DNA from 3 places in the Proteus terrae subsp. cibarius genome. Region 2 is predicted to be linked to each of the others. Evidence: riboswitches for the same ligand, from Rfam matches in the RefSeq annotation. Region 2 holds a riboswitch; each other region holds the start of a gene.
The links. Region 2 has a riboswitch for thiamine pyrophosphate ahead of thiC (phosphomethylpyrimidine synthase ThiC). Riboswitches for the same ligand answer to the same signal wherever they lie in the genome.
Positions count from the first base shown of each region.

Region 1: linked by a shared signal. The riboswitch ahead of thiB (thiamine ABC transporter substrate binding subunit) and the one ahead of thiC (phosphomethylpyrimidine synthase ThiC) in region 2 are both predicted to bind thiamine pyrophosphate.
Region 3: linked by a shared signal. The riboswitch ahead of thiD (bifunctional hydroxymethylpyrimidine kinase/phosphomethylpyrimidine kinase) and the one ahead of thiC (phosphomethylpyrimidine synthase ThiC) in region 2 are both predicted to bind thiamine pyrophosphate.

Region 1 covers NZ_CP047349.1:3,088,511-3,099,403, reverse strand. Annotated here, with positions in the region: gene GTH25_RS14285 (DNA polymerase II) at 1-1,051, opposite strand, end outside; gene thiQ (thiamine ABC transporter ATP-binding protein ThiQ) at 1,140-1,841, opposite strand; gene thiP (thiamine/thiamine pyrophosphate ABC transporter permease ThiP) at 1,834-3,414, opposite strand; gene thiB (thiamine ABC transporter substrate binding subunit) at 3,414-4,376, opposite strand; TPP riboswitch at 4,492-4,589, opposite strand; gene rppH (RNA pyrophosphohydrolase) at 4,702-5,232, shown strand; gene ptsP (phosphoenolpyruvate--protein phosphotransferase) at 5,241-7,487, shown strand; gene lgt (prolipoprotein diacylglyceryl transferase) at 7,567-8,457, shown strand; gene GTH25_RS14250 (thymidylate synthase) at 8,503-9,354, shown strand; gene GTH25_RS14245 (potassium:proton antiporter) at 9,591-10,100, shown strand; gene GTH25_RS14240 (prepilin peptidase-dependent protein) at 10,094-10,738, shown strand; gene GTH25_RS14235 (DUF2509 family protein) at 10,735-10,893, shown strand, end outside.
Region 2 covers NZ_CP047349.1:3,573,840-3,584,732, forward strand. Annotated here, with positions in the region: gene GTH25_RS16375 (HU family DNA-binding protein) at 39-311, opposite strand; gene GTH25_RS16380 (YjaG family protein) at 502-1,092, opposite strand; gene nfi (deoxyribonuclease V) at 1,167-1,835, opposite strand; gene hemE (uroporphyrinogen decarboxylase) at 1,828-2,901, opposite strand; gene nudC (NAD(+) diphosphatase) at 2,990-3,775, opposite strand; gene GTH25_RS16400 (HAD family hydrolase) at 3,921-4,601, shown strand; TPP riboswitch at 4,646-4,768, shown strand; gene thiC (phosphomethylpyrimidine synthase ThiC) at 4,910-6,862, shown strand; gene thiE (thiamine phosphate synthase) at 6,846-7,493, shown strand; gene GTH25_RS16415 (HesA/MoeB/ThiF family protein) at 7,487-8,236, shown strand; gene thiS (sulfur carrier protein ThiS) at 8,233-8,433, shown strand; gene GTH25_RS16425 (thiazole synthase) at 8,435-9,214, shown strand; gene thiH (2-iminoacetate synthase ThiH) at 9,214-10,332, shown strand; gene GTH25_RS16435 (Rpn family recombination-promoting nuclease/putative transposase) at 10,521-10,893, opposite strand, start outside.
Region 3 covers NZ_CP047349.1:2,266,155-2,277,047, reverse strand. Annotated here, with positions in the region: gene GTH25_RS10620 (alanine/glycine:cation symporter family protein) at 1-149, shown strand, start outside; gene GTH25_RS10615 (N-acetylmuramoyl-L-alanine amidase) at 249-1,088, shown strand; gene brnQ (branched-chain amino acid transport system II carrier protein) at 1,199-2,545, opposite strand; gene yidA (sugar-phosphatase) at 2,848-3,654, opposite strand; gene GTH25_RS10600 (helix-turn-helix domain-containing protein) at 3,782-4,168, opposite strand; gene mgrB (PhoP/PhoQ regulatory lipoprotein MgrB) at 4,529-4,684, shown strand; gene GTH25_RS10590 (amino acid permease) at 4,834-6,216, shown strand; gene pagP (lipid IV(A) palmitoyltransferase PagP) at 6,330-6,965, opposite strand; TPP riboswitch at 7,658-7,746, shown strand; gene thiD (bifunctional hydroxymethylpyrimidine kinase/phosphomethylpyrimidine kinase) at 7,798-8,595, shown strand; gene fbaB (class I fructose-bisphosphate aldolase) at 8,659-9,708, opposite strand; gene yegS (lipid kinase YegS) at 9,758-10,651, opposite strand.

The sequences.
Region 1 (10,893 bases), 490 kb from region 2:
GAGATGTCGCATCAAAGATACGGTTTACTAAGACACAGTCTTGCCAATTATAATAAGCCAGTGCGGGTTTATCTTCTTTAAAGCGTCGATTAATTTCATCCATTCTGGCGTAAGGTGTATCGATGGCTTTACCTTCACCTAATAGTGTTTGAGCAACAGATTCGAGGCTAAAAGAGGGAAAATTCCATGTCGCCATTTTTAATGCATCGATACCATCGATAATTAAACGACCTTGAGCCGAAGCAAAAAAATGACCTTTTTTAAATCCATGCTCTCGCCATTCTAATGGACTGTTTTGGCGACCTAATAATAAACTGGCGCCGTAACGTTGGGCATGTGTGTACAAAATACGCAGATCGAATTGGATCAGATTCCAACCGATAATTGCATCAGGATCGTAATGTTGCATCCACTCATTTAACTTTTCAATTAAACGCAATCGGCTACTGACATAACATAAGCGATAACCTTCTGGTTGCTGACTTTCGCTCTCTATGGGTAACTCATCAGTAAGCATAAACACTACATTATCATCACAGCCTGCAAGCCCAATAGAGTAAAGCTCACCAAATTCACTAGTTTCGATATCTAAAGAGACAGCTCGAAGTGCTGGGCGATAATCTGGTGCTGGTTTTAATGTAGTAATATTATTTTGTTGATAACGAAACCAAACTGGCGCGGTGATAAATCGCTCCATCATATAACGTTCATGAGGGCGGATATCCGCTTCATAAAGGCGAATATGGTGCTCTTTAAGTTGTTGCTCAAGTTGGACAAGTTGGCGGTATTGTTTGCAATAAATACCAAAGACGGGTTGCCTTTCGAAATCTTTTAAATCGAGAGGGCTAATTTCAATATCAGGATTTTTATTAATGAGAGAACGCAAAACAGTTTCATGTTGGCGGGCAACAAAGCCAATTGCGCGTTGCATAGGAACCGTAATTTTACGTGGGCCATTATCCGTAGCCAGCCAATAAGAGACGACAATACCTTTCGGTGTGTCGCTCCAGTGACGAGTAAGAATAAAGCCTTGTTCCGTATGACCAATCATGAGCACCTAATAAACACTAATAATTCATTAAAGATGTGTTTATTATAGTCAATGTAGTGGTTATTTATACAGTTAATTTTAGCTAAGATTAATTAAACGGAATACCTAAAATAAGTGATTGATCCACTTCACCATTTATTAGTGATTGTGTATTTCCATCATACACAATCATACCGTTATCTATCACAATCGCTCTTGAGGCGATTTTTGCTGCATCTTCTAAGCTATGAGAAACCATCAATAAGGTTAACGCTTTTTCACGACAAAGTTGCTCGAGTAATGCCAACATCTCAATACGTAAAGCAGGATCGAGTGCAGAAAAAGGCTCATCAAGCAACAAAATAGGTTGTTCGCGAACAAGGCAACGTGCAATAGCAACACGTTGACGCTGGCCACCTGATAATTGAGAAGGTAAACGTTCAAGATATTCACTAAGCGCTACTTGTTCTGCTCGACTCTCTAATAACGCTTTTTGATCTTCAGTCAGCTTTAATCCCGGATTTAATCCCAAGCCAATATTTTGCCTTACAGTCAAATGAGGGAATAAATTATTATCTTGAAATAACATAGAAATAGGGCGTTTTGCCGGTACTGTTTTTGTATGATCTTGCCCATTAAGAAACAGGCTTCCCTTTTCTGATGGTAAAAAACCAGCAATTAAACTGAGTAATGTGCTTTTACCTGCACCACTTGGGCCTAATACAGCAATGCGTTCTCCTGCATTAACCGTTAGATTAAACAAGAGATGTTGGTGTTCATAGGTGTAAGCAAGGTGCTCTAATTTAATCATGAGATTTTCCAGCTAATCGTTCTATTAGGCTAAAAAGAGAGAAGCAAAGTAGCAATAAGATCATGGCTGTTACTGCACCATCTTGTGTGTGGTAAGCGCCAATTTGCTGATAAAGATAGAAAGGCAATGTTCTAAATGTTTCATTACCAAATAGGGCAACAATACCAAAGTCACCAATAGAAATAACACAAGCAAAGGCAAGTGCTTGTGAGATTGGTTTCTTTAATGCACGTAGTTCTATCCAACGAAGTCGGTTTATTCCTTGCAAATTCAGCGACTGACATAAAAGGCCATAACGCGAAGCGATATCATTCATCGGGTTTTCCAACACTTTTAAAGCATAAGGAATGGCAATCAATGCGTTGGTCAAAATCACTAAAATATAAGGTGATTCAGGTAATCCGATCGTATTGTTTAATAACAGAAAAAAGCCTGTTGCCAATACAATGCCCGGCATCGCCAGAATAATCAAACCACTCATTTCCATGGCTTGTCCGGCTTTTTTAAAATGGCGTAAGCGCAGTTCTCGGCTACTCCATAGCAACATCATCGTTAATACAACACAGACAATACCCGCACCAATAGCAATAATCAGTGAAGTTGTAAAAGCTTGCCAAAGTATAGGCTGTTGTATAACACGTATAAATTGGCTATTAAGGCCATCGGTGATCACGGCCAAAATGGGCGGCACTAAAAAGAGGATCGCAAGAGTGATAATCAAACCATCAGTTATTTTGCTAAAGAGTGGATCATAGGGATCACGCCAAGGTAGCTTTTGATTGTTTCCCACAAAAAGAGAGCCTTTTAGCTTTTGGCTGATAAGCACTAAGCCTAAACAACAAAAAAGCTGGATCAGGGCTAAAAGCGCAGCACGATGTAAATCGTAGTCATAACTTAATGCTTGATAAATAGCGAGTTCAACCGTTGTTGCTGCGGGGCCTCCGCCTAAAGCCAACACAGTAGCAAAGCTTGCAAAGCAGAGCATAAAGATCAGTGATGCTGTGGGGAGCATTTGTCGCCATAAATAAGGGAATTCCAGAAAGCGAAAACATTGCCAGCCATTCATGCCTAACTGTGAGGCTAATTGGCGTTGCTCTGATGAGATGCTTTCAAGTGCTTGTAATAGCATTCTGGTTGTTAATGGCATATTGAAAAAGATGTGAGCTAATAAAATGCCTTGCAAACCATAAGGCGTAAATTGGTAGTCGATCCCTAGCCATTCACAAATTTGAGCAATCCATCCTGCTCTGCCATAAACCGTTAAAATGCCAAAAAGGGCGACTAAAACCGGTAATACAAGGCTCATGGCACATAGGCGTAAAAACAGTGTTCGCCCTTTAAATTGGCGTCGATAGAGTGCTTTGGCGAGCCAAATAGCAGGTAATATTGAAAATAGGGCGGATAAAAAGGCTTGCCAGAAAGTAAAACGAATGACATGCCATAAATATTCATCAGCAAAAATCGAGGACAGTTCACCACTTGGTGCATTAAACCACAATGCGCCAAATGACAATAACGCCACGATAAGCAGTAAACCCGAGGCACATAGCCCCGGGATAAGCCATCTTCCCATTAGCGACTAACCGCTGATTGCCAATTACGTGTCCATGTCTGGCGCTCTTTTGCGACAACTTCTGCATCAAATTGCAATGATTTCCCAGGTTTAGGCATTAAAGAATAGACCTCAGGCAATGGCATATCTATAACAGGATACATCCAATTGGTAGTCGGTATAGTTTCTTGGAATGCAGGTGTTAACATAAACTGCATAAATTGCTGTGCTAGCTCAGGTTGTTTGCTCGATTTAAGTTTTGCAGCAACTTCGACTTGCAAGTAGTGTCCTTCATCAAAAATCGCTGCTGCATAGTTATCTTTTTTGTCTGCTAGGATGTGATAACCCGGAGATGATGTGTAACTCAGCACAAAATCACCTTCACCTTTTAAGAATAAGCCATAAGACTCACTCCAACCTTTAGTGACGGTCAGCGTTTTTTCTGACAATTTTTTCCATTCAGTCGCGGTGTTTTCAGGATAAAGTGACTGCATCCATAGCATTAAACCTAAACCTGGAGTACTGGTGCGAGGATCTTGATAGAGGATCTTCCATTTTTCTTTGCTGTTTAGCAGTTCGGCCATGCTTTTAGGCGGATTTTGGATACGGTTTTTATCATAAATAAAAGCAAAGTAGCCGTAGTCATAAGGTACAAAAGTGTCGTCAGTCCATTTTTCAGGTAAGGTGAGTTTAGATGTATCGATATTACTTGGTGCGAAAAGCCCAGTTTCTTTTGCTGCATGGATCAAATTGTTATCTAATCCTAAAATAATATCCGCCTTACTTTTATCACCTTCCATACGTAAGCGATTAAGTAAAGACACACCATCAGACAGAGCAACCAGTTTTAGTTCACAATCACATTGCTGTTCAAACGCTTTTTTTATTGCAGGCCCTGGACCCCAATCTGCGGTAAATGAATCATAAGTGTAAACAGTGAGTGTGGGTTTTTGTGCTAAAGCTTGAGTCGAAAAAGTGCTCATAATACCCAGTGCGCTGAGCAAGAAAGTAAAGCGAAGTGATTTAGTTAACACGTTTAGTTCCTCAGTAAAAGTCAGGTAGGATCTGAGGAGTGAGGATGGCAAACCAATAAATATTGCAACATCCTGACTCAAATCCCTACGCCAGTATTAGCTGGATCAGGTTCCACGAGTTTTTCTCAGCCTAGAAATAGAAAGGCACCCCGTTGAGATTTTCCCATTGTAGATAAATACGCGCGTTGTGCAAAGTCTGTTGATAGAGGTTTACCGTTTGTGGGTAGTATGAAACAATGAGTTATCTTTCAAATTTGGTTATTGAGGTAGTCTAGTGATCGATGATGATGGCTACCGCCCGAATGTAGGGATTGTAATTTGTAATCGGCAAGGGCAAGTGCTTTGGGCTCGTCGCTATGGGCAACATTCATGGCAGTTTCCTCAAGGAGGAATTAACCCTGGAGAATCGCCAGAGCAGGCAATGTACCGAGAGTTGTTCGAAGAAGTTGGGTTAAGTCGCAAGGATGTCAAAATTCTTGCCTCCACACGTAACTGGTTACGTTACAAGTTACCTAAGCGTTTGGTGCGTTGGGACACGAAACCTGTTTGTATTGGACAAAAACAGCGTTGGTTCCTTTTGCAGTTAACAAGTAATGATAAAGACATTAATGTTCAACAAAGCAAAACGCCAGAATTTGATGGCTGGCGTTGGGTGAGTTATTGGTATCCTGTTCGACAAGTCGTCTCTTTTAAACGCGATGTTTATCGACGTGTCATGAAAGAGTTCGCACCAGTAGTCATGCCATTGCAAGAACAAGTGTCTTTACCGCGTCCATCGTATGGATATCGGCGTAAAAGGTATTAGATAACACTATGCTGACACGTTTGCGAGAAATTGTAGAAAAAGTGGCTATGGCAGCAGGGCTTCCAGAAGCGCTTGAACTCTTAGTCAAGGAAACGTGTCAGGCAATGCACACGGATGTGTGTTCTATTTATCTTGCCGATAAACAACGTAGTTGTTTTTATCTTATGGCGACCAAAGGGTTAAAAAAACCTAGAGGGCGAGCTGTTAGCCTTTCATTTGATGAAGGCGTTGTTGGTGAAGTGGGGCGTCTTTCAGAGCTTATCAACCTCGCTGATATTCGTGAACATCCTAGCTTTAAATACCTTCCTCAAGTTAAAGAAGATGATCTTCGCGCTTTTCTTGGCGTTCCTATCGTTTATCGTCGCCAACTCCTTGGTGTATTAGTCGTTCAGCAAAAAGAGCGTCGCTTATTTAATGAGAGCGAAGAATCTTTTATGGTGACGCTGGCGACACAGCTTGGTGCCACATTATCACAAGTACAAACTAAAGGGCTTTTTGGACAATATCGTCAAAGTCGTATTAAAGCACTTTCAGTTTCTACTGGCGTGGTCATGGCTTATGGCTGGCAAGAAGTCTCTCAACCTGTCCTTGAAAATGTTTTTAAAGCCAGTGCTCTTGATATAAAAGCAGAATTAAATCGACTTATGGTGGCTTTAGAAGATGCTACCGCAGAATGTCGCCGCTTTAGTAAGCGCTTTATGGCGAATGCACAAAAAGAGAGTGCCGCCATTTTTGATCTCTACTCGCATTTACTTAACGATCCTCAGCTCAAACATAAAATGACCGCAATCATTACACAAGGATATGTTGCGGAATGGGCTGTCAAAGTGGTGGTTGAGAAAGTTGCAGCCCAGTTCTCTAGCCTGAAAGATGGTTATATGCGAGAGCGAGCTTCTGATCTTAAAGCATTAGGGCGCCGGTTATTATTCCATTTAGATGATGATCTAAGCTCAACCAATATTTGGCCAGAACGTTTTATTTTGGTGGCTGATGAATTAAGTGCAAGCTTATTAGCAGAGCTGCCAGAGCAACAGCTAGCTGGTGTAATTGTTCGAGATGGCGCAACTCACTCGCATTCTGCCATTCTTGTTAGAGCAATGGGTATACCTGCAATTATGGGTGCGGATATTCAGCCTGAGCTTTTACATAATCGAATGCTTATTCTTGATGGTTATCGTGGTGAGATTTTTATCGAGCCCGAGCCTTTTATTACTCAGGAATATAAACAAATTATTGATGAAGAGAGCGTATTAAGCCAAATTGCAGAAGAGCAACTTGAACAGCAAGCGGTTTTAAAAAATGGTGAGGCAGTTAGCGTCCAACTGAATGCGGGATTAAATATAAAGTATGAACAACGCATTAGTGTGGGAATTGATGGCGTTGGTTTATATCGAACAGAAATCCCTTTTATGCTACAAAGTGGTTTTCCTTCAGAAGATGAACAGAAAAATCGCTACCGTGAAATCCTCTCTTTTTTTCCTGATAAACCCGTTGTCTTGCGTGCTTTAGATATTGGGGCTGATAAGCAACTTCCTTATATGCCAATTAATGAGGAAAATCCCTGCTTAGGTTGGAGAGGAATAAGAATATTGCTCGATCAACCTGAAATTTTCCTTATTCAGCTACGTGCAATGCTAAAAGCAAACCTCGAATTTAAAAATTTGAAAATATTGTTGCCGATGGTGACAAGTATTGATGAAATTGACGAAGCAAGAACATTGCTACTACGAGCATGTGATGAAGTGAGTCGAGAACTAAAATGTGAATGTGTTCCACCTCCGTTAGGTATTATGCTTGAAGTACCTTCATTGGTGTTTATGTTGTCACAATTAGCTAATAGGGTTGATTTTATCTCTGTTGGAACAAACGATTTGACTCAATACTTACTTGCAGTCGATCGTAATAATACCCATGTAGCATTACTCTATGATAATTTGCATCCTGCGTTATTGCGTTCACTGAATTTGATTGCAACACAATGCCAATATTATCAGTTGCCAGTGAGTGTTTGTGGTGAAATGGCGGGTACGCCTATCGGGGCATTGCTGTTAATAGGGCTCGGTTTTAGGCAGTTAAGCATGAGTGGTCGTAGTTTACCTAGGGTAAAATACTTATTGCGCCATCTTGATCCTGTGATGTTACAGCCTTTTATGCAACAGGTGTTGCAAGCTGAAACGGCAAGAGAAATCAAAAAATTGTCTTCTGAATTTATGGAACGGCAAGGATTAGGTGGATTAATTCGCGGAGGTATCTAGTAAGCCTTCGTATAAGCCTTTTCTATGTTGGTAATAAATGACCAGCACAGAAATTATTGATTAAGTGAAGTAGGGAATAATGAGTATAAGCTACCTTAAATTTCCAGAGATTGATCCCGTTATGTTCTCTATCGGGCCAGTGTCATTACATTGGTACGGTATGATGTATTTAGTTGGGTTTGTTTTTGCCTTATGGCTTGCAAACCGTCGAGCGGCAAAACCGAATAGTGGTTGGACTAAAAGTGAAGTTGAAACATTGCTTTATGTCGGTTTTGTGGGTGTGTTTATCGGTGGTCGTTTAGGTTATGTTTTATTCTATAACCTACCTGTCTTTTTAAATGATCCTCTTTACCTCTTTAAAGTGTGGGATGGCGGTATGTCGTTCCATGGTGGTTTAATTGGGGTAATTTGTGCCATGATTTGGTTTGCTAAACGCACTAAACGTAAATTCTTCCAAGTGGCAGACTTTGTTGCACCATTAATTCCATTTGGCTTAGGGTTAGGCCGCATTGGTAACTTCATTAATGGTGAATTATGGGGACGCGTTACATTTGATACGCCTTGGGCTTTCTTATTCCCAACCTCACGTTCAGCAGATCTCCAACTTGTTGCCCAAGATCCAACAACACTACTCCCGATTATTCAAGAATATGGAGTTTTACCTCGCCACCCATCACAGCTTTATGAAATGTTATTAGAAGGTGTGGTGTTATTTATTATTCTGAATATCTTTGTACGCAAAAGCCGCCCAGTTGGTAGTGTGTCAGGCTTATTCCTTATTGGTTATGGTGCATTCCGTATTATTGTTGAATTCTTCCGCCAACCAGATGCACAACTAGGATTATTTGGTGGTGTGAGTATGGGACAAATACTTTCAATTCCAATGATTTTATTGGGTATTATTTTTATGGTATGGGCTTATCGTCAAGATAAAAAGACACCACAAAATCCAACACCTGCTCACAAATAGTGTGAGATAAATTTTTTACTATTAGCTAATTACAAGAGAGACAACATGAAGCAGTATCTGGCATTGTGTCAACGCATTATCGATGAAGGGCAATGGATTGATAATAAACGGACAGGAACCCGTTGTTTAACGGTGATTAATGCCGATCTGGAATATGATGTTGCAAATAACCAATTTCCACTGATAACGACACGTAAAAGCTTCTATAAAGCCGCAATTGCAGAGTTGTTAGGGTATTTACGCGGTTATGACAGCGCAGCGCAATTTCGTGAAATTGGTTGCAATACATGGAATGCAAACGCTAATGAAAATGGGGCATGGTTAAATAACCCTCATCGTAAAGGTGAAGACGATATGGGGCGTGTTTATGGTGTTCAAGGACGCCAATGGCAACGTCCAGATGGTTCCCATTTTGACCAATTGCGTAAAGTGGTAGACGACCTCTCTAAGGGTATAGATGATCGTGGCGAAATCGTAACGTTCTATAATCCAGGTGAAACTGAGCTAGGTTGTTTACGTCCTTGTATGCATACACACACGTTTTCATTAGTGGGTGATATGCTTTATTTAACCTCTTATCAACGTAGTTGTGATGTGCCGTTAGGTTTAAATTTCAACCAAATACAGTGCTTTGTATTATTAGCGCTGGTGGCTCAAATTACAGGTCATAAGCCGGGTAAAGCATTTCATAAGATAATCAATGCACATATCTATGAAAATCAATTACCACTGATGCGAGATGTGCAACTAAAAAGAGAACCATTGCCGTTACCAACATTACATATCAATCCAAAAATCAAAACGTTGGAAGATATCGAAACATGGGTAACAACAGATGATTTTATCGTTGAAGGTTATCAATGCCATGAAGCGATAAAATATCCATTTACGGTTTAATTTTTCTTTTGTATTTAAAGCCTCTGTTTAGTGATAAACAGGGGCTTTTTTATTTCTATCATTAACTTTAAATTCAATAAATTAATGCTAGCCATCAATTATCATTGATGACTATTTTTTTGTGCTTGTTCTGAAAATATTGTTACTGCGTCATTGTTCGAAAAAAAGGCTCTCTTTTATTTACCTTACAAAGGTTTAGCTGCATCCTCATCGCACAGGCTCTAAAGGAGAACAAAATGAACAGTGACATGGAAATAAGCCTAAATAGAAAACTTGAACAAGAGAGTGAATTTGGGATAAGCCTGCTTGAAATGCTTATTGTCATGGTGATCGCTTCGATTTTAAGTTATTTATCAATTACGACCTATCAGCAATTTACCCACCAACGTCAATTGATACATAGTGTGCGAGAAACCATAGCCTTTCTTTCTTATCAGCGACAACAAGCGCTATTGTTTAATATAAAGATTAAAATATCACTTCATTTATCGCCCAGTAACCAAGTTGTTGCTATTCCTTTTCCTTTGCGACATTTGCCTGAAAAACAAACGATTTTTCAATTAGCGTCAGGTATTCAACTTAAACAATCAACAGTCTCAAATTTTACGTTTGGGGGTATTCGTCAAACTTTAAAACCAATGAGTTTTGTACTTCAAGGTTCAGAAGGTGAAGTGAAAGTTGTTATTTCATCTTTAGGTAGAATAAGAGCATGTAGCCAGACAATTAAGGTATTTTCGCCATGTTAAAGCGATCAATATTTTTATTTTCATCTGGCATGATGCTGATGGAATGTCTTTTTGCCATTGCAATTAGTGGGGTTCTATTTCTTTGTATTAGTCGAGCTTACCCCCAAATAATGAACACTCTGATCCATTGTTACCAACAATACCAGTTAGATATTTTTTTAAGAGAACGGTTATTGGTACTAGAAACACAACTAAGGCGCACTGGGTATTGCTACGGTGATTGTACCCATGCATTGCAGTCAAGGAAGTTTCACACTTCACCATTAAAAATAAGTCAGTATTCTTATCAAGAAAAAAACTCCTGCATTATTTTCGCTTATGACGTAAACGGTAATGGTCGATGGGATGCACCTTCTTCAAAAGAGAGTGACTATTTTGGTTATCGGCTTAAAAATGGGCAATTGGAGCAATTAAGAGGAGTACAAGATTGCACTTCATCAGGGTGGCAACGATTTTTTGAAAGTCATGAGATTGAAGTGACGGAGTTTATTTTACGCCCTTATTCAAGGAAACATCTTATTAAAGATAAACGACTTTTTTATCTTTCAGTCTCTTTAAAATTTCATTTAAAACAATCTCCTGCTGTGAAGTCACATTATAAGAATGAGATTCGGTTAAGGAATGTGGCTGCGTTATGAGTCTTTATTTAATCCACAATAAAAGTGAGCAAGGATTTGCAAGTTTACTTGTCGTAATGGGGTTTATTGTTATGAGCTTATCGGCACTTGGAAGTTTTGCTTATTATTACAGGCAGTCTCAACAAATAGTGATGCAAGAATTACAAGCACGACAA
Region 2 (10,893 bases):
AGTAAATCCCCCTCTATTGTTCATTCCGTTCAAAGGAATTATTTTACTGCGTCTTTCAGTGCTTTACCGGCAGTAAATGCAGGAACGTTAGCTGCTGCAATTTTAATTTCTTTACCAGTTTGAGGGTTACGACCAGTACGCTCTGCACGGTGATTCACCTTGAATGTACCGAAACCAACTAACTGTACAGAATCGCCTTCTTTCAGAGCACCTGTTACTGAATCGATAAACGCTTCAATAGCAGCTTTTGCTTGAGTTTTTGTCAGATCCGCTTTTTCAGCAACTGATTCGGTTAATTCAGCTTTGTTCATAAAATAGTCCTTAAAGTATGTTTTATCGTTTGAAAAACATCTGGTGAAAAAACTTAACTTATCTTTTTAAGAGGATAAATTAAGTAAAACACCTGAGCCACTTCTTTTCGTACCCAATGTAGAACATACACGGGGGTGATGTGAAGTCTTTAAACGTCGCTTTTCAAGCACTAAATCACGTTTTTCTGATTTAGTGCGTTAATTCTATACCGATATTGCTCATTCCAGCTTCACGAAGGTCTGCACGTAGACCCTTGATCAGTTCGATATCTCTTTCTTCACATTCTACAAGTAGACGGTAAATTTCCCATTGGATATCGAACTCTTCAATAACAGCAGGTAGAGATCGAAGCTCTTCTTCGCTCATTTCTCTTTCTGCCTGTGTCATTTCAAGTGAAGCAACTGTCCCTACTGATAATTTGCTCACTTCAATAGCGTGACTTAATGATTCACCGCTTAAACGAGAGTGAACAATTTCACTAAGTGCAACACAGGCGTCAATCGCAGGATAGACACCATAAATCTCGAACTGAGATGCATCAGGAATAGCTTCTTCTAATTTCTCTAATTGAGAATCAAAATTAACCTTTGCATCTTTCACCGTTAAAGTTTCCCAAACCAGATCGAGAATACGGCGATAAAGCATTGGATCGGTAAATCCTGTTTCTCGACAAAATACCTGATAGTTTGGGTACATTCTCTCACACAGGCATGCCATAAACGTCAGGTGTTGCCAAGCTTCTAGCTTTTCTAAACGTAAATGGATTGGGTTCTTCAACATTCGTGATTACTCATTTTCTTAACTTAGGCGCAGTTTACCTGAAAATTAAAAATATCCACATATTTCCCGGTCATTTAGAGCTTATTCTTATTCAACTGCTCAAATAATCGCCTATTTGAAGCAATACCATCAGCCCAACGCGTAGGTTCTGGCAATCGATAGCCTTTCATACACAACTCAACCCACTGCAAAGCGCCATTCATACTCACTTTATGACCCGGAGAAATATACAGGGGTTTACATTTTTTCTTACTACGATAAATCCACCCTATTTGCTCATTCTTATCCATTAACGGTTCATGACTTCCCATCTTTTCATTGACTGTTTTATCAATGCCACATAAACGACTTTTTGCCACGCCAATAGTAGGCGTATCCACTAATAAACCAAAATGGCTTGCGACACCAAGCCTTCTAGGATGAGCAATACCTTGTCCATCGACAAAAATAAGAGAAGGCTTTTGTTTGATTAGTTGCCAAGCAGTCAGTAATGCAGGGCACTCTCTAAACGAAAGTAAACCAGGAATATAAGGAAGAGTTGTAGGTATTCGTGCAATTTGATATTCAAGAATTTCAAAAGAAGGGTAATGCATTATCACGATGGCGGCGCGAGTAACTGCGCCACCTTCTTCAAAACCAACATCAGCACCTGCTATGTAAGTTGGTGCTGTAAATTGGTCCGTTAAAATAATCTGTTGAGCTTTTTCTGTCTGCTCCTGACGCAATTGCTGGGTATTAATCATTATCCTGATGATAAGGCTTCGATAAACGGTGAACCGCATCAATAAATGCACCAGCATGTTCTGGTGGAACATCTTGATGAATACCGTGCCCAAGATTAAAGACATGACCGTTACCTTTACCAAATCCAGCAAGAATAGTTTCGACTTCTTGCTCTATTCTGGCAGGCGGTGCATACAGCATAGAAGGATCCATATTGCCTTGTAGCGCAACTTTATCCCCTACTCGACGACGTGCATCTTCAATATCAATCGTCCAATCAAGCCCTAATGCATCGCAACCTGTCGCAGCCATCGCTTCTAGCCAACGGCCGCCACCTTTGGTAAATAAGGTTACAGGAACTTTTCTTCCATCATATTCACGGATAAGACCATCAACAATCTTATGCATATAGTGTAATGAAAAGAGTTGGTAATCACGGCCAGTTAACACACCACCCCATGTATCAAAAATCATGATGGATTGTGCACCCGCTTTAATTTGAGCATTCAGATACAGAATAACGCTATCTGCCAGTTTATCCAGTAATAGATGTAATGCTTGTGGCTCTGCGTACATCATTTTTTTAATTTTTGTGAAGGCCTTACTACTTCCACCTTCAACCATATAGGTTGCCAGCGTCCAAGGACTTCCCGAAAAACCAATTAATGGCACACTACCTTGCAATGCATGACGAATGGCACGTACTGCATTCATCACATATCCCAGTTCATCTTCAGGATCAGGAATAGGTAGCTTTTTAATATCATCAAGACTATTTATTGGTGATTTAAAACGAGGGCCTTCACCTGTTTCAAAGTAAAGACCCAATCCCATTGCATCTGGAATAGTTAAAATATCAGAAAATAAAATAGCAGCATCTAAAGGAAAGCGTCTTAAAGGCTGTAATGTCACTTCACAAGCCAATTCTGTGTTCTTGCACAATGAGATGAAATCCCCCGCCTGTGCCCGTGTTTCCTTATATTCAGGAAGATATCTGCCTGCCTGACGCATCATCCAAACTGGGGTGACATCAACAGGTTGGCGCAACAGCGCACGTAAATAGCGGTCGTTTTTCAACTCACTCATGACTAACTCCATTAACAGTAATAGGGCCGCAAAATAGCAGGCATTGTAACATGCTGGAAAAATAACTGTTGGCAGACAGCGCCTTTATTTAGCTCTTTTCTTTATCTTGTCTAATATTCGCTATCGTATCTTCTATCAAACGTCTAGCAATCGTATCTGGTGGCGGGATCTGTGGTAGTTGATCGTAACGATACCAACCTGCACTCGTTAATTCAGAAGGATCGTGGCGTAGTTCACCACCATCATAGTCAGCTAAAAAGCCCATCATTAAGGAGTGAGGAAATGGCCAAGGCTGAGAGGATACATAGCGAATATTGCGAATACGAATATTACTCTCTTCAAACACTTCACGGGCTACGGCTTCTTCTAAAGTTTCACCCACCTCAACAAAACCAGCAAGTACAGTATAAAGAGGTGAATGTTTATGCCTAACATGATGTGCTAATAAGATTTTATCTTCATGGCGAATACCCACAATAATGCAAGGGGCAATTTGTGGATAATAGCGTTCATGGCAATTATCACATAAACACGCCCATTCACTCTCACTATGACGCATTTTGGAACCACAGTAACCACAAAAACGGTGAGAACGATAAAACTCAGCCAGTTGAACGCCACGACCAACTAATTTAAATAAGTTTTCATCCTGTGAAGCGATAAGCCTTGGTGAACACATATCGTTATCCATTTTTCCATGAATAAGCCAAACTGTTTCACCTTGCCATTCACCAACAATTTTGGCGTGCTGACCTATGAGATCCCAATCTTTAGCTAAGCCAAACGGAAGTTCGCCTTTAGGTAACCATACTCGTCCACCAAGGCTGACCGTCCACCAGCCCTTTTCTGACCCTGTTAATGTATATAAATGCATAACGACCATTCTATCCAAAATAATGATATAGAATAGAGGATACTCTTTTTAGCAAGAACCACTCAATGAATTATAACTATCTTCTATAATTCATTAGTATTCCTAAACATAAATATAAATTTTATTAATAGTAAGAACCGTTAGAATGACAGATAAAATAAAAAATAAAATTGCTATTTTTGATCTAGATGAAACACTTTTAGCAGGCGATTCTAGTCGCTTGTGGACAAACTATTTGTGGGATAAAAAAATAGTCACAGATCCTCATTTTTTGAAACTAGATGAACAAATGATCGCAGACTATTATGCTGAAAAGCTGAATATAAACCAATATCTTTTTCAACATCTAGCATATTTTAAACATTATGATATAGATAAGATAAATCATTGGGTTAATGACTTCACTGAAACAAGAATTAAGCCTCTACTTTACCCACAAGGAATATCAATAATTACACAATATCGACAGCAAAATATTCCCGTTATAATTATCTCAGCAACAATGTCCTTTCTAGTTTATGCTATTGCAAAGCAACTCAATGCAGACGTTTCAATGGGTATTGATATGCAAATTAAGGACAATCATTACACTGGATTTATTGAAGGTATTCCTACATTTCGAGAAGGAAAAGTTGAGCGTTTAAATCAATGGAAAGAAGCTAACAACATTAATTATACTTATATTTATTTCTATACTGATTCATCTAATGATCTCCCATTATGTTACCAAGCAGACCATGTTATCGCGGTTAATGCAGATAAAAAATTAACTCAAGTTTCAGATGAAAAAGCATGGGAACAACAACATTGGGATTTAAATAAATAACCCATGTCGGACTTGTAGTTTTTAAAATCTTTCATATACTGGATGTCTTCTTGTCGGAGTGCCTAGTGTTTATAAGGCTATTATAAACACAGGCTGAGACCGTTAATTCGGGATCCGCGGAACCTGATCGGGTTAATACCCGCGAAGGGAACAAGAGTGATTCGACCTTTTGATAGCTTCATTGCGTATATTTTTTACACACCTATATACACCTATCTGTCGATACTCCCTGCGACCTCCAGACAAGCATTTTTCTCAATATTCACCCGACAGGCAATTAGCCTGCATGATATTTATTAGGAAATGCTATGTCCCAAAATCAAACTATATCCGTTAAAGATATTTCACCAACAAACAACAAACAACGTCCACGAAAAGAGCAACGTGATGCCGCTCAAGCGTTTATCAGCACTATTCAAGGTGTCAGTTTCCCAAATTCAAACCGCATTTACCTCGAAGGAACACGTACTGATATTCAAGTACCAATGCGTGAGATCCAACTTGATAAAACACTAGTAGGAGGATCAAAAGATTCCCCTGTTTTTGAAGATAATGAACCTGTACCGGTGTATGACACATCAGGCCCTTATGGTGATCCCGCTTCTCAACTCGACGTTAATCTTGGATTAAAAAAAATACGCCAACCATGGATTGATGAGCGCAATGATACTGAAGTGCTTTCTCTTTTAAGTTCCGATTTCACCCAACAGCGCCTTTCTGATACTGGGTTAGAACATTTACGTTTTCCCTTAAAACCAAGCCCTAAAAAAGCGCTAAATGGTAAAAGTGTGACGCAATTGCATTATGCTCGCCAAGGTATTATTACGCCTGAAATGGAGTTTATTGCTATTCGTGAGAACATGGGTCGAGAGAGAATTCGTAGCGAAGTTTTACGCCAACAGCATGCAGGATTCAGCTTTGGTGCGCATCTCCCTGATAATATTACTCCTGAATTTGTACGCCAAGAAGTTGCTGCGGGCCGAGCGATAATTCCTGCCAATATCAATCATCCTGAATCAGAGCCAATGATTATTGGGCGTAATTTCTTAGTAAAAGTGAATGCCAATATCGGAAATTCCTCTGTTACTTCCTCCATTGAAGAAGAAGTGGAAAAGCTGATTTGGTCTACACGTTGGGGAGCAGATACTGTAATGGATCTCTCAACAGGCCGTTATATTCATGAAACGCGTGAGTGGATCATTCGTAACAGCCCAGTTCCTATCGGCACAGTTCCAATTTATCAAGCACTCGAGAAAGTTAACGGTATTGCTGAAGATCTCACTTGGGAAATGTTCCGAGATACCTTGCTTGAACAAGCAGAGCAAGGCGTTGATTACTTTACTATTCATGCAGGCGTGTTGTTACGTTATGTACCTATGACGGCAAAACGCCTAACAGGTATTGTATCTCGCGGCGGTTCGATAATGGCAAAATGGTGTTTATCGCATCATAAGGAGAATTTCCTCTACGAACATTTCCGTGAAATCTGTGAAATTTGCACAGCTTATGATGTTTCCCTTTCTCTAGGCGATGGATTAAGACCGGGTTCAATTCAAGATGCAAATGATGAAGCACAATTTTCTGAATTACATACCTTAGGTGAACTGACAAAAATTGCATGGGAATATGACGTTCAAGTCATGATAGAAGGCCCAGGCCATGTCCCAATGCAGATGATCCGTCGCAATATGACAGAAGAATTAGAGCATTGTCATGAAGCACCATTTTATACATTAGGCCCTCTTACTACAGACATTGCACCAGGTTACGATCACTTCACATCAGGTATTGGTGCAGCAATGATTGGCTGGTTTGGTTGTGCAATGCTCTGTTATGTTACCCCTAAAGAGCATCTAGGTTTACCTAACAAAGAAGATGTAAAGCAAGGCCTTATTACTTATAAAATTGCGGCTCATGCTGCCGATTTAGCCAAAGGACATCCCGGTGCTCAAATTCGTGATAATGCAATGTCAAAAGCTCGCTTTGAGTTTAGATGGGAAGATCAATTTAATTTAGCGCTTGATCCTGAAACCGCACGTCAATATCACGATGAAACCTTGCCTCAAGCATCAGGAAAAGTCGCTCATTTCTGCTCAATGTGTGGCCCTAAATTCTGCTCAATGAAAATAACACAAGAAGTACGTGATTATGCAGCGGGTATGGAGCAAATGTCTCAAGCTTTTAAAGAGCATGGAAGTGAGTTATACCACAGTGCAGAAATCGCCAGTGTTGAGGTGACTGAAAATGAACAGATCCTCTAACACCCCTTTCGCATCAACAGAAAAAAAGCTTGGGCTTTATCCTGTTGTTGATTCTATTGAATGGATCGAACGCCTGTTAAAAACAGGCGTTACCACCCTACAATTACGCATAAAAGGTAAACAACCCAACGATGTTGAGCAAGAGATCGTTGAAGCAATAAAATTAGGTAAACAATATCACGCAAGATTGTTTATTAATGACTATTGGCAACTTGCTATTAAACATCACGCCTACGGTGTTCATCTTGGCCAAGAAGATCTCGATATTGCGGATCTTGATGCCATAAAAAAAGCAGGGTTACGCCTTGGTATTTCTACTCATGATGAAACGGAATTGCAAAGAGCGAAAGCATTGCGTCCATCTTACATCGCATTAGGACATATCTTTCCAACGACAACTAAAGATATGCCATCCAAACCTCAAGGTTTGAAGGCGCTCAAACATCAAGTAGAGCAGACACCTAATTTTCCAACTGTTGCTATTGGTGGGATCTCGCTAGAGAGAGTACCTGATGTTGTTGCAACTGGTGTCGGTAGTGTTGCCTTAGTCAGTGCAATAACAAAAGCGCCAGATTGGCAACAAGTAACGCGTAAATTATTAGAATTAGTGGAGGGAAAGCCATCATGCTAAATGATAATGATTTTATGCGTTATAGCCGACAAGTGATGTTAGAAGATATCGGCTTAGAGGGGCAAAATAAACTTCAACAAGCAAGAGTACTGATTGTTGGACTTGGTGGATTAGGCTCTCCTGCATCACTTTATCTTGCTGGTGCAGGTATTGGGAAACTTATTTTAGTTGATGATGATGAGTTGCATGTTTCTAATCTACAACGTCAAATTCTTTATCGGACTCAAGATATTCCTAATGCAAAATCAGAGATCGCAAAGCAGTCTCTGCTCGCATTAAATCCAGAGATAAAAATCACCTCTTATAAACAACGTATTGATAGTGACTCATTATCTAAATTAGTTAAAGAGGCTGATTTAGTCTTAGATTGCACAGATAACATGCTCACACGCCAAGCGATTAACCGTGCTTGTGTCGCGCAGCAAACTCCGTTTATCAGTGGCAGTGCCGTAGGGTTTAGTGGCCAACTTATGGTGTTTGAACCTCCTTTTACTCATGGCTGCTATCATTGCCTCTATCCAGATCAGACCGAGCCACAACGCAATTGTAGAACAGCCGGAATTTTAGGTCCTGTTGTGGGTGTGATTGGCACACTTCAGGCACTTGAGGCAATTAAATTGCTCTCTGGCTTACCCTGTACTCTAAGTGGAAAACTTCGCCTTTTCGATGGTAGAAAACAAAATTGGAGTACTTTGCGTTTAACACCATCAAAAACATGTCCTGTTTGTCAGGGGGTAGCATGAACATTACCGTAAATGACGAACAATATTCTCTGGATATGCCTGTCACTATCTGTCAGCTCCTTATTCAGTTAGAGCAACCACCCATTGGTGTAGCGCTTGCTATCAATGAAACTATTGTTCCCCGTGAAAACTGGGAAACACATTTTATTAATGATGGCGATACTATTCTTCTCTTCCAAGCTATTGCAGGGGGCTGATATGTTAAAAATTGCTGATACAACATTCACATCGAGACTATTTACAGGCACAGGGAAATTTGCAACACCAACGTTAATGACAGAAGCCATTAAGGCTTCAGGTAGCCAATTAGTTACGATGGCAATGAAGCGTGTGGATTTAAAAAATGGTAATGATGATTTAATCGCACCACTTAAATCATTAGGGGTAAAATTACTACCTAATACATCCGGTGCGAAAACAGCACAAGAAGCTGTTTTTGCGGCTCGTTTAGCCAAAGAAGCTTTTGGCACTCATTGGGTAAAATTAGAAATTCATCCTGATACCAAATATTTATTACCCGACCCTATTGAAACACTTAAAGCTGCTGAAATCCTCGTTAAAGAAGGTTTTGTTGTTTTACCTTATTGTAGTGCTGACCCTGTTTTGTGTCGTCGCTTAGAAGAAGTTGGCTGTGCAGCCGTAATGCCTTTAGGCTCTCCTATTGGTTCAAATCAAGGTTTACAGACTCGTGATTTTCTACGGATTATTATTGAACAAGCCTCAATACCTGTTGTTGTTGATGCAGGGATTGGTGCGCCAAGCCACGCACTTGAAGCTTTAGAGTTAGGTGCAGATGCCGTCTTAGTGAATACCGCAATTGCTGTTGCTAAAAATCCTATTTTAATGGCACAAGCATTTAAAGCAGCGCTTGATGCAGGCGAACTTGCTCGACAATCAGGACTTGCCACCTCCGCTTCAGTGGTGAATATGCAAGCTCAAGCCTCTAGTCCATTAACCCAATACTTGGGGGCATTCTAATGGACACTTTTTCTGATTATTGGCAACAACTCGACTGGGATGACATTACTTTAAAGCTCAATAGTAAAACCAATGCGGATGTTGAAGCTGCATTAAATCGTCATACCCTTACACTCGATGATTTTATGGCGCTGATTTCGCCTGCGGGTCGACATTACTTAGAGCCTATGGCTCAACGTGCTCAGAAACTTACTCGACAACGTTTTGGTAATATTGTGGGATTATATGTTCCACTCTATCTTTCTAATTTATGTGCAAATGACTGTACTTATTGTGGCTTTTCAATGAGTAATGCCATTAAACGCAAAACATTAAATGAAAATGAGATCATTGCCGAATGTAATAGCATTAAACAATTAGGTTTTGATAGCTTGTTATTAGTGACTGGAGAACATCAAAGAAAAGTGGGTATGGATTATTTTCGCCAATATATCCCTCTTATTCGAGAAAATTTCAGTTCATTAATGATGGAAGTTCAACCTCTTGCAACAGAAGAGTATGCAGAATTAAAAACTCTGGGTATTGATGGTGTCATGGTTTATCAAGAAACCTATCATGAACCAACTTATCAACTTCATCATCTAAAAGGTAAAAAACAAGATTTCCATTGGCGACTACAAACACCAGATAGATTAGGGCAAGCAGGGATTGATAAAATTGGTTTAGGTGCATTGATTGGTCTTTCAAGTCAATGGCGTAGCGATTGTTATATGGTGGCAGAACATCTCTCGTTCTTACAAAAACGCTATTGGAAAAGTCGTTACTCTATCTCTTTTCCTCGTTTACGTCCTTGTGCTGGTGGGCTTAGCCCCGCATCAGTAATGAGTGAAGTGGAGTTAGTTCAGTTGATCTGTGCTTTTCGCATTTTAGCACCTGATGTTGAACTTTCACTTTCAACCCGTGAATCTCCATATTTTCGCGATAACACAGTGCCGTTAGCAATTAATAATATTAGTGCAGGATCTAAAACTCAGCCCGGTGGATATTCTGATAGCCATGAAGAATTAGAGCAATTTTCGCCTAATGATAATCGTCATGTAAATGATGTTATCAACGTATTAAAAGAGCGAGGATTACAACCAGTATGGAAAGATTGGGATAATTACTTGGGTCGTTAATTAAAATTCAAATAATATAAAACCGCCTTTAATTTATTTAATTAAAAATAATAAAGGCGGTTTTTATTAAATAATTTAATAAAAGTAACATGTAATAAATTTAAAACGATTAAAGAAAAATAAAATAGTATAAACAGTATATTGGAATACTTTTAATTTAACATTATATAAAACAGATGGTTTAATTATTATACTGTTAATTCTTCAATTTCTTGAATACTTAAACCGGATATTTTTTCGATAAATAAAAGATCAAAATTCTCTTTTAATAAGTTTTGAGCTAATTCCATTTGTACTATTTTTTTACCGATTTCAATGCCTTCTGTTTTGCCTAACTCAATGCCTTTAGCTTTTCCTATTTCAATGCCTTCTGTTTTGCCTAACTCAATGCCTTTAGCTTTTCCAATCTCAATACCTACATTCTTACCTAATTCAATACCTACATTTTTGCCCAGTTCGATCCCCTCATTTTTGCCTATTTCAAACCCTTCGCTTACACCTAAATTAAATCCTTTATTTTCTAATCTCCAAGCTATATTCATAATCACCTCTTTGTGGTTA
Region 3 (10,893 bases), 1.3 Mb from region 2:
ATAACCAACAACGACAAGCTGGTTTACTGCCTACATTTGATATTCGCCAATATCCAGAGTTACAAGATGATATTGAAAAAGGGATTTGGGATGAAAATATTATTCCTGATGAGCCTTTAGTTCGATGTGAAAAAGTGGGCAATAACTAAAGTAATAATAAAAAAGTGTCAAAACACATAACCCATATTCTTTAATATGGGTTTTTTTATTACAATTTAACTTTGGGAACATTAAATCAAGGATCAGAAATGAGGTCTAGTCGGTATTACATAGGATTACTTATTGTAATAAGTCTCTTAACCAGTTGTGCCAAGCAATCAGAATTTATTGATAGAGGTGAATATATAGTTAAAGTTATTCCTAATAAGCAGGAAGCTAATGACTGTGTAAAATATCTGGTGATGCACTATACCGCGCTAGATGATGAACGCTCACTTAAAGTTCTTACTGGGGGGCGAGTCAGTAGTCATTATTTGATCCCTACACATCCTTCATCTATTGACGGAAAACCAGTGATAACTTCATTAGTGGATGAAAGACAAGTCGCATGGCATGCGGGCATTAGCCAGTGGGGAGATGCGACTAGCCTGAATAATTGCTCCATTGGAATTGAGATTGTCAATCTGGGTTACCGTGATAATGGTAAGTTTAGGTATTGGTATTCTTATACCGCAGATCAAATCGTGACTATGTCAGTAGTGATGAAAGATATTATTGAACGTTATGATATCGAGCCTCAAAATGTGTTAGGTCACAGCGATATTGCACCTCAAAGAAAAGCTGATCCGGGACCTTTATTCCCTTGGGAAAGATTAGCAAACCAAGGAATAGGTGCTTGGCCTGATAAGGAATTAGTGCAAACTTATTTAGCAGGTAGAGATCCTTCAGAGCCTGTTGATGTGGCAAATTTTCAAAAGTTATTACAGCAATATGGTTATCAAACACCAACAAATGGTGTGTTAGATAATAATGCACAAAAAGTCGTGAAGGCCTTCCAAATGCATTTTAGAGCAACGAAAGCGAATGGGATCCCTGATGCCCAATCAGAAGCGATTTTAAGGGCATTGATTGAAAAATACCGGACTTAAATTTTTCTGTGATAAATTAGACAAGAAAAAAGCGTCTCCAATATAAAATTTGGCAGACGCTTTTTTTATCAACTTACAATCAGTATTACAAATTAGGTGTTATCTGCTGATTATTTCGCTGTATTTTCTACTGGAAGATTTTCTTCTTTAAGGTTTAAGCTGACAATCAGCGAAATGACGAATGCAATCGCACCTGGTAATACCCAGCCTAAACCATAATCAGAAAGTGGAATGTAGCTAAATAATTGTAGTAAATCAGCATTTAACCACTTCAATTGTTTCAATGTGTCGAAAAGGCTCATTAAAACGATGATTGCAATGGTAAAGCGATAGGTAAAGCGAGGTGCTTTTAATTTATTACGAATAAATTGTAGCAATACCAAGGTGACTGATGTTGGATAAATCATTAATAACGCAGGAATAGTCACTCGTAATAATGTATCAAGACCAAATGTTGATACGATTGTGGTCATTAATGTAAATACCACAACCCAGAAACGATAACCTAAACGATGATGGAATGTCGCAAAGTAGTCTGCAGCGGCACTTGTTACACCCACAAGTGTTGTCATACTGGCTAACAAAACAATACCGCCCATCAACCAAGTCCCCACAGAGCCAAATAGTGCATCAACATAACGTGAGAAAATTTGACCTCCGTTAGTAGCATTGAGTGCAGGGTCAGCAAAGACTGAAACAGAGTGGCTTGTCGCACCTAAGTAGAAAAGACACAGATAAAGTGCAGCTAACAGTAAAACTGAAATCATGCCGGCTTTTACGGTAATAAATCCGATTTGGCGTGGTTCAGTAATGCCTTTGGTATATAAAGCACGAGCAACGATACCACCGAACGCCATAGCAGAAAGGACATCCATGGTTTGGTAGCCATCAATAAAGCCAGAGAAGAAACCATTAACAGCATAAAGACCTGTTGGCTCACCAATTGGGGAAATTGGTTTAGCCACAACAGCAATGCCGACAACCACCAGTAGGACTAACAGTGCCGGAGTCATAAACTTACCAATGGCGCTGATCATGGTGCCTTGTTTTAGCATGAAGAACATACTAGTGATATTGAAAATAAGTGCAAAAGTAAGGTGTGTTGCCGTATTTTTCTCAATAAGCCCTAAAGGTAAGAAACCCATCTCATAAGCGGTATTGGTGACACGAGGCATTGCAAAAGTAGAGCCTACGATAAGATATAGTGCTACCCAGAAAATAACGGCAACCCATGAAGGCAAATCAACAGAAAGACGCTCACCACGTCCACGAATTGCAACAATAACTAAGGTTAGGAAAGGGAGTAAGACACCAGTAACAAGGAAACCTAAAGATGTACTAAACCAGAGGTTTCCCGATTGAAAACCCGCCATAGGGGGAAAAATAATATTGCCGGCACCAAGGAAGAGTGCAAAAACCATCATTCCAAGAACGAGCATATCTTTTGTAGAAAGCATAACTTAAACTACCTGTCTGTGAAGAAAATATATAAATGATTTATATTTGTTATTCTACATCTAGCCTAATTAACAGCTTAATATGTTGTAAAAATGCAGTTTGAATAACGAAAAGTGAATTGATAGTAACAAATTCTGAAGGATATGTAAGAAGAAAGGCAGATTTAACGCTTATTTAACAGCAATTATAGAATAATAAAAGGCTATGTTTTTGGTCGAAAAGCAGTGTGATCCTCTGCTAGGGATCACAATTGCTATATAATTTTGTAGACATTCACGATAAAACACAAAAAAGATCGTGTTTAAATAAATTTATTGATAGCGACTGCAACACCGTGCTCTTCATTAGAAAGTGTGACGAATTTAGCGACTTTCTTCACTTCTTCAGGGGCATTTCCCATCGCAACACCTAAACCCGCATATTTCAGCATTGCTAAATCATTACCTTGATCACCAATACACATGATTTTTTCTGGTGTAATTTTTAAATGTTCAGCCACTTTTTGAACAGCACTCCCTTTATTGACATTGGTGTTCAACACTTCAATAAAATAAGGAGCACTACGTAATATGCTGTATTGTTCATAAATATTAGCAGGAAGATATTGAATGGCATTATCTAAAACGGCAGGCGCATCAACAATCATAAACTTACTAAAATGCATATCAGATTGCATTTCATTTAGTGGACGATAGTAAAGCGGTGTCCAAGATAAAAAGGCTTCTTGGCAGGTGAAATGGCTAATATGGCGATTAGTTGTATAAATTTTATTATCACTAATGACGTGAAAATGAACACCTATTTCGCGAGCGAGATTTTCAAAATAGAGGTAGTCTTCAAAATTGAGTAAATCCTGAATAATCACTTCACCATTATCAGCTTGATGGATTTGGCTACCATTATTGCTAATACAGTAACAATCAGAGGCATCAAGACCGAGTGTTTTTAAATAGGGAGAGATACCATTAAAAGAGCGTCCTGAAGCTAATACAATCTTAACTCCAGCCTCTTTTGCTCGCTGGACTGCTTGTTTTACTTCTGGCGTAATTTCGTGTTGTTTGTTGAGCAAGGTTCCATCTAAATCAATAGCGATAAGCTTAATACTCATTAGCATCCCCATATTAAATAAAAGCAATCATGATAAAGGAAGGGCGAAGCGGTCTATCATCACATAACTTGAGTATTATTTATGTGACATTAAAGGCTATCTGCATAATGCCACATAAATGGAAGGGTTAATCACAACAAGGTGATTGTAAATGTAAAGGCTGCTTGGTTTCTAAAACGATCTCTTGATTTTGCCGAAAATCGAAAGGCGTGATGCCATATTCTTTACGGAACATATAAGTAAAGTGAGATTGTGAACCAAAGCCGAAATCAAGGGCGATATCGAAGATAGAGCGCTCACTGGTGCGTAATAAATGAATAGCGCCAGCTAATCTACGCTGACGGATATACTTTCCTAAAGAGGTGCCCGTGACTTCTTTAAATATTTTCTGCATGTGCCAAAGAGAATATCCAGAATAAGCCGCCAACTCTTCAAGATGGATAACACGGCCTAAATGCTCCTCAATCCATTTACTTAGCGCGCAAACTAATGCGAGATGATTATCTTGTGGCATTACAGTTCCATTCTATCAATGAAGTTAAGGTAAAAATCAAAATTAACTCCCTAATCTTATACAAAAAATGGCAGACAGAGAAATCCATATTAATGGATAGCTATCTCTAATCGTTGGCAAAATGTGTACTTAGAATAATATAAGACCATTTTACATACAGTTTAGAGCGAAATAATGCAAATTATCTGAAGTCTGTCGAGGAAGCGTTTACCTTTCATAATGAAAGTTATGCTAAATTTACTCATAGAGATAATTGATTGCGGATTTTATAACAACAACTTCCTGTATTGTTATCGTATTTAAGCGAATGCTTATAATGTGATAAGTCATACTAACAAAATGTATTTAAAGGATTTTAAATTGAACGCAAAGAAAATAATTATTAGCTTAATTATTGCATTAGCCATTACCTTTGGCCTCTATCTTGTGGCTTTAGATAATTTTTGCGATCGTGGAGAGGATTTCCAACAAGGTCTTTGTCGCTTTACCACATTATTCCCTTCTAGACATCACTAAAAGATAGCTTTTCTTATTATTTTTCGCCTAGCATAAAATGTATTTGTTATTCAAGTCAGAATAGTGTTTTAATGGTGGCTTGAAATAAACAAAATCGTAAATATTAGTTTACACTTTAAGTTGCTAAAATAATAAAGAGAAGAGGATGTATGGCGAGAGAGTCGCAACAGACAGAACTTAAGCGCGGTCTGAAAAATCGACATATCCAGCTGATTGCGCTGGGTGGTGCTGTCGGCGCTGGTCTGTTTCTTGGTATAGCGCAAACAATTAATATGACAGGTCCATCAGTTATCTTAGGATATGCAATTGGTGGTTTTATTGCGTTTATGATCATGCGCCAATTAGGCGAAATGGTTGCCGAAGAGCCAGTTGCGGGTTCGTTTAGTCACTTTGCTAATAAATATTGGAGCCCATTTGCAGGCTTCTTATCTGGTTGGAACTACTGGGTGATGTTTATTCTTGTCGGCATGGCAGAATTAACCGCAGCAGGCAAGTATATTAACTATTGGTTACCTGATATTCCTGTTTGGGTTTCCGTTGCTATCTTCTTTGTGGCAATCAACTTAATTAATCTGATTAATGTGAAAATGTATGGTGAAACAGAGTTCTGGTTTGCCATTATTAAAGTATTAGCGATTGTCGGGATGATTTTGTTTGGAAGCTACTTATTGGCAAGTGGTAATGGTGGTCCTCAAGCTTCTGTCAGCAATTTATGGGAGCTAGGCTTTTTCCCTCATGGTCTTACGGGCTTTATGTCTGCATTAGCCATTGTTATGTTCTCTTTTGGTGGACTTGAGCTGGTGGGGATCACCGCCGCTGAAGCTGAAAATCCAAAAGTCAGTATCCCGAAAGCGACTAACCAAGTTGTTTATCGTATTTTAATTTTCTATATCGGTTCGTTATTAGTGTTACTTTCACTTTATCCTTGGACTCAAGTTGTTAAAGGTGAAAGCCCATTCGTTCTGATTTTCCATAACTTGGATAACTTCTTAATCGCGAATATTTTAAATGCTGTGGTATTAACAGCTGCTCTGTCTGTATATAACAGTGGTGTTTATTCTAATAGTCGCATGCTTTATGGTTTGGCTAAACAAGGTAATGCGCCACATGTACTTTCTCGCATTAATAAACGCGGTGTGCCGGTTGTGTCGTTATTGTTATCTGCAATTGCCACTTCATTGGGTATTTTAGTTAATTACTTATTACCTGATCAGGCGTTAGAGCTATTAATGGCGTTGGTTGTTACTACGTTAGTGCTTAACTGGATTATGATCTGTTTGGCGAATTTAAAATTCAGAGCTGCGAAAACGAAAGAGGGTGTAGAGCCTTTCTTTAAAGCACTTTGGTATCCTTATGGTAACTATATCTGCCTTGCTTTCTTATGCATGATTTTAGTGATTATTTTATTTATGCCACAAGTGAATATTTCGGTGATTTTAATGCCATTCTGGATTGCATTCTTATGGGTTGGATTTAAGATTTCCCGTATGAAGAAAACACCTAATAGTACTCAAGCAAGCCAAGATATTTAAGTTATTACAGATTGATTTGAGCATTTGTTGAAATAAAAAAACGCATCTAAATGATGCGTTTTTTTATGTTCTATTTTTATTGAGTGTACTTATTCTGATAGCCACAATAAGGATCACTGCCAACGTAACCAAGCAAATAATACGTTACCGTTGTTATAAGTGCCGGGTACATAGGTTGCTTGTAGTGAAAGATGCCCGTAGCCGACAGAAACTAAAGGTAAAGGAAGTGGCATAGGAATATAGTTATATTCATGGCGAGCTGTAATGCTTAGCGTAAATCCAGCCCCCATACGAAACCCGTCTTTATCACCGGGATACCACATTTTTTCAAAACCATAGCCCATAATAGGCTGCACTCGATTATTTGAGTCCATAAATGCCATCGCATAAAGAGAGTGCCAATCACCATCATTATCGTAACGATATTTTCCCATACCAAAGCCCCAGGGGGTTTCGTTATAACGATCAGTTTTTTCTTTATCGTAAGTAAAACGGTTATGCCAAGTCCATACCGGTAAATAGTAATTATATTGGTCGTTATCCCAAGTTTGATTGATATTACGTTTAAATTTTCCCCAGTAGCTCTCGTTATTATTAGGTTGAGATGCGTTACTGGTGACTTGTTGGTTTTCTGTCGTAATAATCTGATGGGTATTTGTATTATTTTCAGAAGCGAAAGCCGAAGTGGTTAACGCAAGTGACAACAGCGTTGTGGCTAATACGCTAGGGTGAAAATAGGATGATGACATAATATAACTCCGAGTACGGCATAAACAGTGATTCTGGTGATGACAAATTAACATTACTAATAGTGTTATTTAACTGACAAATATTTAAGATAAGAGGTATCTGAAACTTTACTTCTTAAATAAAATCTTAAGGGATTAGAATCGGTTAAAAAGAAAATGAATAGATTTATTGTACTTATGAACGTAATTTTATCTGATATTAAATGCTGTTATTTTTTATGATAATGTATTGTTTTTAATAAAAAATTAAGTTTTTATTAGATTTTAAATAAATAACTAATAAATAAGGCCTGTAAGGTATAATTTAGGCTTAGTCATTTTCAACAGAAAAAATCCACAAAATATCTATTTTTATGACTTAATTGAAATATTGATATCAATTTGAGAAAAATTTAATATCAATAACATTAACTTATTAAAAGAGATAAATTTCCAGCAGGATAATAGGGTAACGAATAAAAATAGTTAAATAAAAAAAAAGAAAAACTCTTTGTTGGTTTATAAATCGTTTAAGTGGTGTAAGTTTTGTTTAGCTAAATGCCGATTTTTTGTGCAGAATATCCTAAAGTAAAAACGTGCGAATCATGTTTATTCATATGTTCTCAAAAAATAGATTACTTATTATTGAGATTAGCTATTAAACTAGCATCTTTATCTTGAGCGTGCGATACTCCTTATCGCCTGAATTTACAGGCTTTGGCTCGGGGCGCCTTATGGCTGAGATGAACCCGTATAACCTGATCTGGATAATGCCAGCGTAGGGAAGTCAAGGTAACTCTGCTGATTAACAGAGCCCGACTTTTCTGTAACTGGTGAAAGGAGGAGTTAATCAGTGAGATTCAATGCATTGTCTATCGCAGGCACCGATCCTAGTGGTGGTGCAGGTATTCAGGCTGATCTGAAAACATTTTCCGCACTGGGTGTTTATGGCACAACAGTAATGACAGCACTTGTTGCTCAAAATACCTGTGGTGTTCGTCGTGTCTATGATTTATCCCCCGATTTTGTTGCCGCTCAATTAGATGCTGTCTTGTCTGATGTTCGAATTGATAGTGCCAAAATTGGTATGCTCTCTAATGCCACGATTATTGATGTGGTTTGCGACAAACTTCAGCAATATGCCATTCCTTTTGTTGTGCTTGATACTGTAATGATTGCAAAAAGTGGTGATCCGCTATTGCAGCCAGATGCGGTTAATAAAATGCTCAATCAGCTGTTACCTTTGGTTGATTTGATCACGCCCAATTTACCTGAAGCAGCAGCGCTGCTAGGTTGTGAAGTCGCTCAAGATGAAGTAACGATGAAGCAACAAGGTTATGCGTTACTAAAACAAGGATGCAAAGCGGTGTTGATGAAAGGGGGGCATTTAACTGAAAATGAAAGTCCTGATTGGTTATTTACCCAAGATGGCGAGTGGCGATTTACTTCAAAACGCGTTAATACGAAAAATACTCATGGTACAGGATGTACTCTTTCAGCCGCTTTAGCTGCTATTCGTCCTCAAGTCTCTGATTGGCAAACTTGTGTTGAACAAGCAAAAACCTATTTACAGCAAGCGTTAGAACATGCCGACAGTTTAGAGGTTGGACTAGGTTTTGGTCCGGTACACCATTTTCATCGCTGGTGGTAAGGCTACCTACAACAACATTAAAAAAGCCACTCAGTTGAGTGGCTTTCACATTAAATCTATCAATTAAGCAATAGTGACAGATTTATTTAGATAAACATCTTGTACTGCATTAATTAGGGCAACGCCATCTTTCATTGACTTCTTGAATGCTTTACGTCCTAAGATCAAGCCCATACCACCAGCACGTTTGTTAATAACGGCGGTACGGACAGCATCTTCAAGGTCATTGTTACCTGAAGCACCACCAGAGTTAATTAATCCCGCACGGCCCATATAGCAGTTTGCTAATTGGTAACGAACTAAATCAATTGGGTTTTCAGTGGTGAGTTTTGTATAAACACGCTCATCAGTATGACCAAAACCAATCGCTTTAAAGCCACCGTTATTTTCAGCCATTTTTTGTTTAACGATATCAGCACCAATTGTAGCTGCTAAATGGTTTGCCTGACCGGTTAAATCCGCACTTGCATGGTAATCAACGCCATCTTTTTTAAAGGCTGGGTTACGTAAATAAGCCCATAATACAGTGACCATACCTAATTCATGAGCACGTTCAAAGGCCATTGAGATCTCTTCAATTTGGCGACGGCTTTCTTGTGAACCAAAGTAAATGGTCGCACCCACTGCAACAGCACCCATTTCAAAGGCTTGTTCTACACTGGCATATAGTGTTTGGTCATATTGCGCTGGGTAGCTTAGGGTTTCGTTGTGGTTTAGTTTCACAAGAAAAGGGATTTTGTGTGCATAGCGACGAGAAACAGAAGCAAGAACACCATAAGTAGAGGCAACACAGTTACAGCCTGCTTCAATCGCTAACTCAACAATATTTTTCGGATCAAAATAGAGTGGGTTTGCTGCAAAAGAGGCCGCGGCAGAGTGTTCCACACCTTGGTCAACAGGTAGAATAGACAGATAACCCGTTCCCGCTAAACGCCCGTGGTTAAATAGGGTTTGCATTGAACGTAACACGCTATTAGGGCGATTGTTATCAATCATAACACGATCAACAAAGTCAGAACCTGGCAGGTAGAGATTTTCGCTCGGGATGGTTTGGCAACGATGTTCTAATAATGATTTAGCATCAGCACCTAACAAACTTACTATATCAGTCATTACATACTCCAGTTCATGATGAGATGAGAGTGATTGTCATTTATCTACATTAAGATAACAAGTCACATTGAGGCGGTAACCGGCAGTGGATCGCTTCAGGTAACACAATAAATTCAAATTTATCCCCTAAAAGGGGTTCTCCATCTAAATTAAATATCATTTCATGAGAAGCGCTAATGTTTACCCAGTGACTTTCTCGCTCGATTATCTTGTCATTCTTTTTGCTATCAAACATGCTACTTAAAATTGAAGGGAGAAGTTCATGAGCTTCAACAATGGTGAGATTAAGTTTATTGTCATTAATTAAGGCATCAGAACACAATTTTTGTCCTCCACCTGCTTGACGGCCATTGCCGATAGCCAAAATAAGAGACTCTCCTTCCCAGTGGAAATTTTCAGCTTCAATTGTGCAGTGATCTGCTTTTAAAGAATCGATACTTAAAAGGCCATTAATAAAATAGGCGGCTCCGCCCAATGCAGACTTTAACGCTTCAGGCGTTTCTGTTGTGATTTTGGTTCCAAAGCCCCCTGATGCCATATTGATAAAATAGTGGGTCTTATTCACGGCGATTATATCAATAGGTATTGCACGTCCTTTAACGGCTAAGTTAAGTGCATTTTCCATATCACGGGGAATTTGTGCGCTGGTGGCAAAATCATTTGCTGTGCCTAAGGGAATAATGCCAAGTGTCGGTAAAGGTGAGGGTGAGAGGTGAATTAATTCAGAAACAACGCTATTAATCGTACCATCGCCTCCTGCGGCAATCACAGTTTCGGCTTGCATATCGATAGCTTCTTGTACAAAACGTCGTATATCACTGGATTCCCAGGTTACTCTGACTTGGAGATTAAAACCTTCGTTACGTAATTGGTAAACCGCTTTTCTCAATGCACTGTTGTCAGCGCTTTTTCCATTAATGATCAACAAACTAATTTTACTCATTGATGGGTCCCTTTAATTGAATCACTCTTTTAAAGGTAATGGATATCGAGAAAATTACTATTTTTTTTACAAATGATAACGAAAAAGAGAACGTGTTTACGTAAAGGAGTGTTGATAATGGTGATGAAAAAAGAAAAGGCAAATCCAAGGGAGATTGGATTTGCCAAGGAGGTGGTTCCTAGTCTTACTGTATTCATTCTAGTTCTTTATTTTTCGGAACTGATGATACGGTAAACAAATCA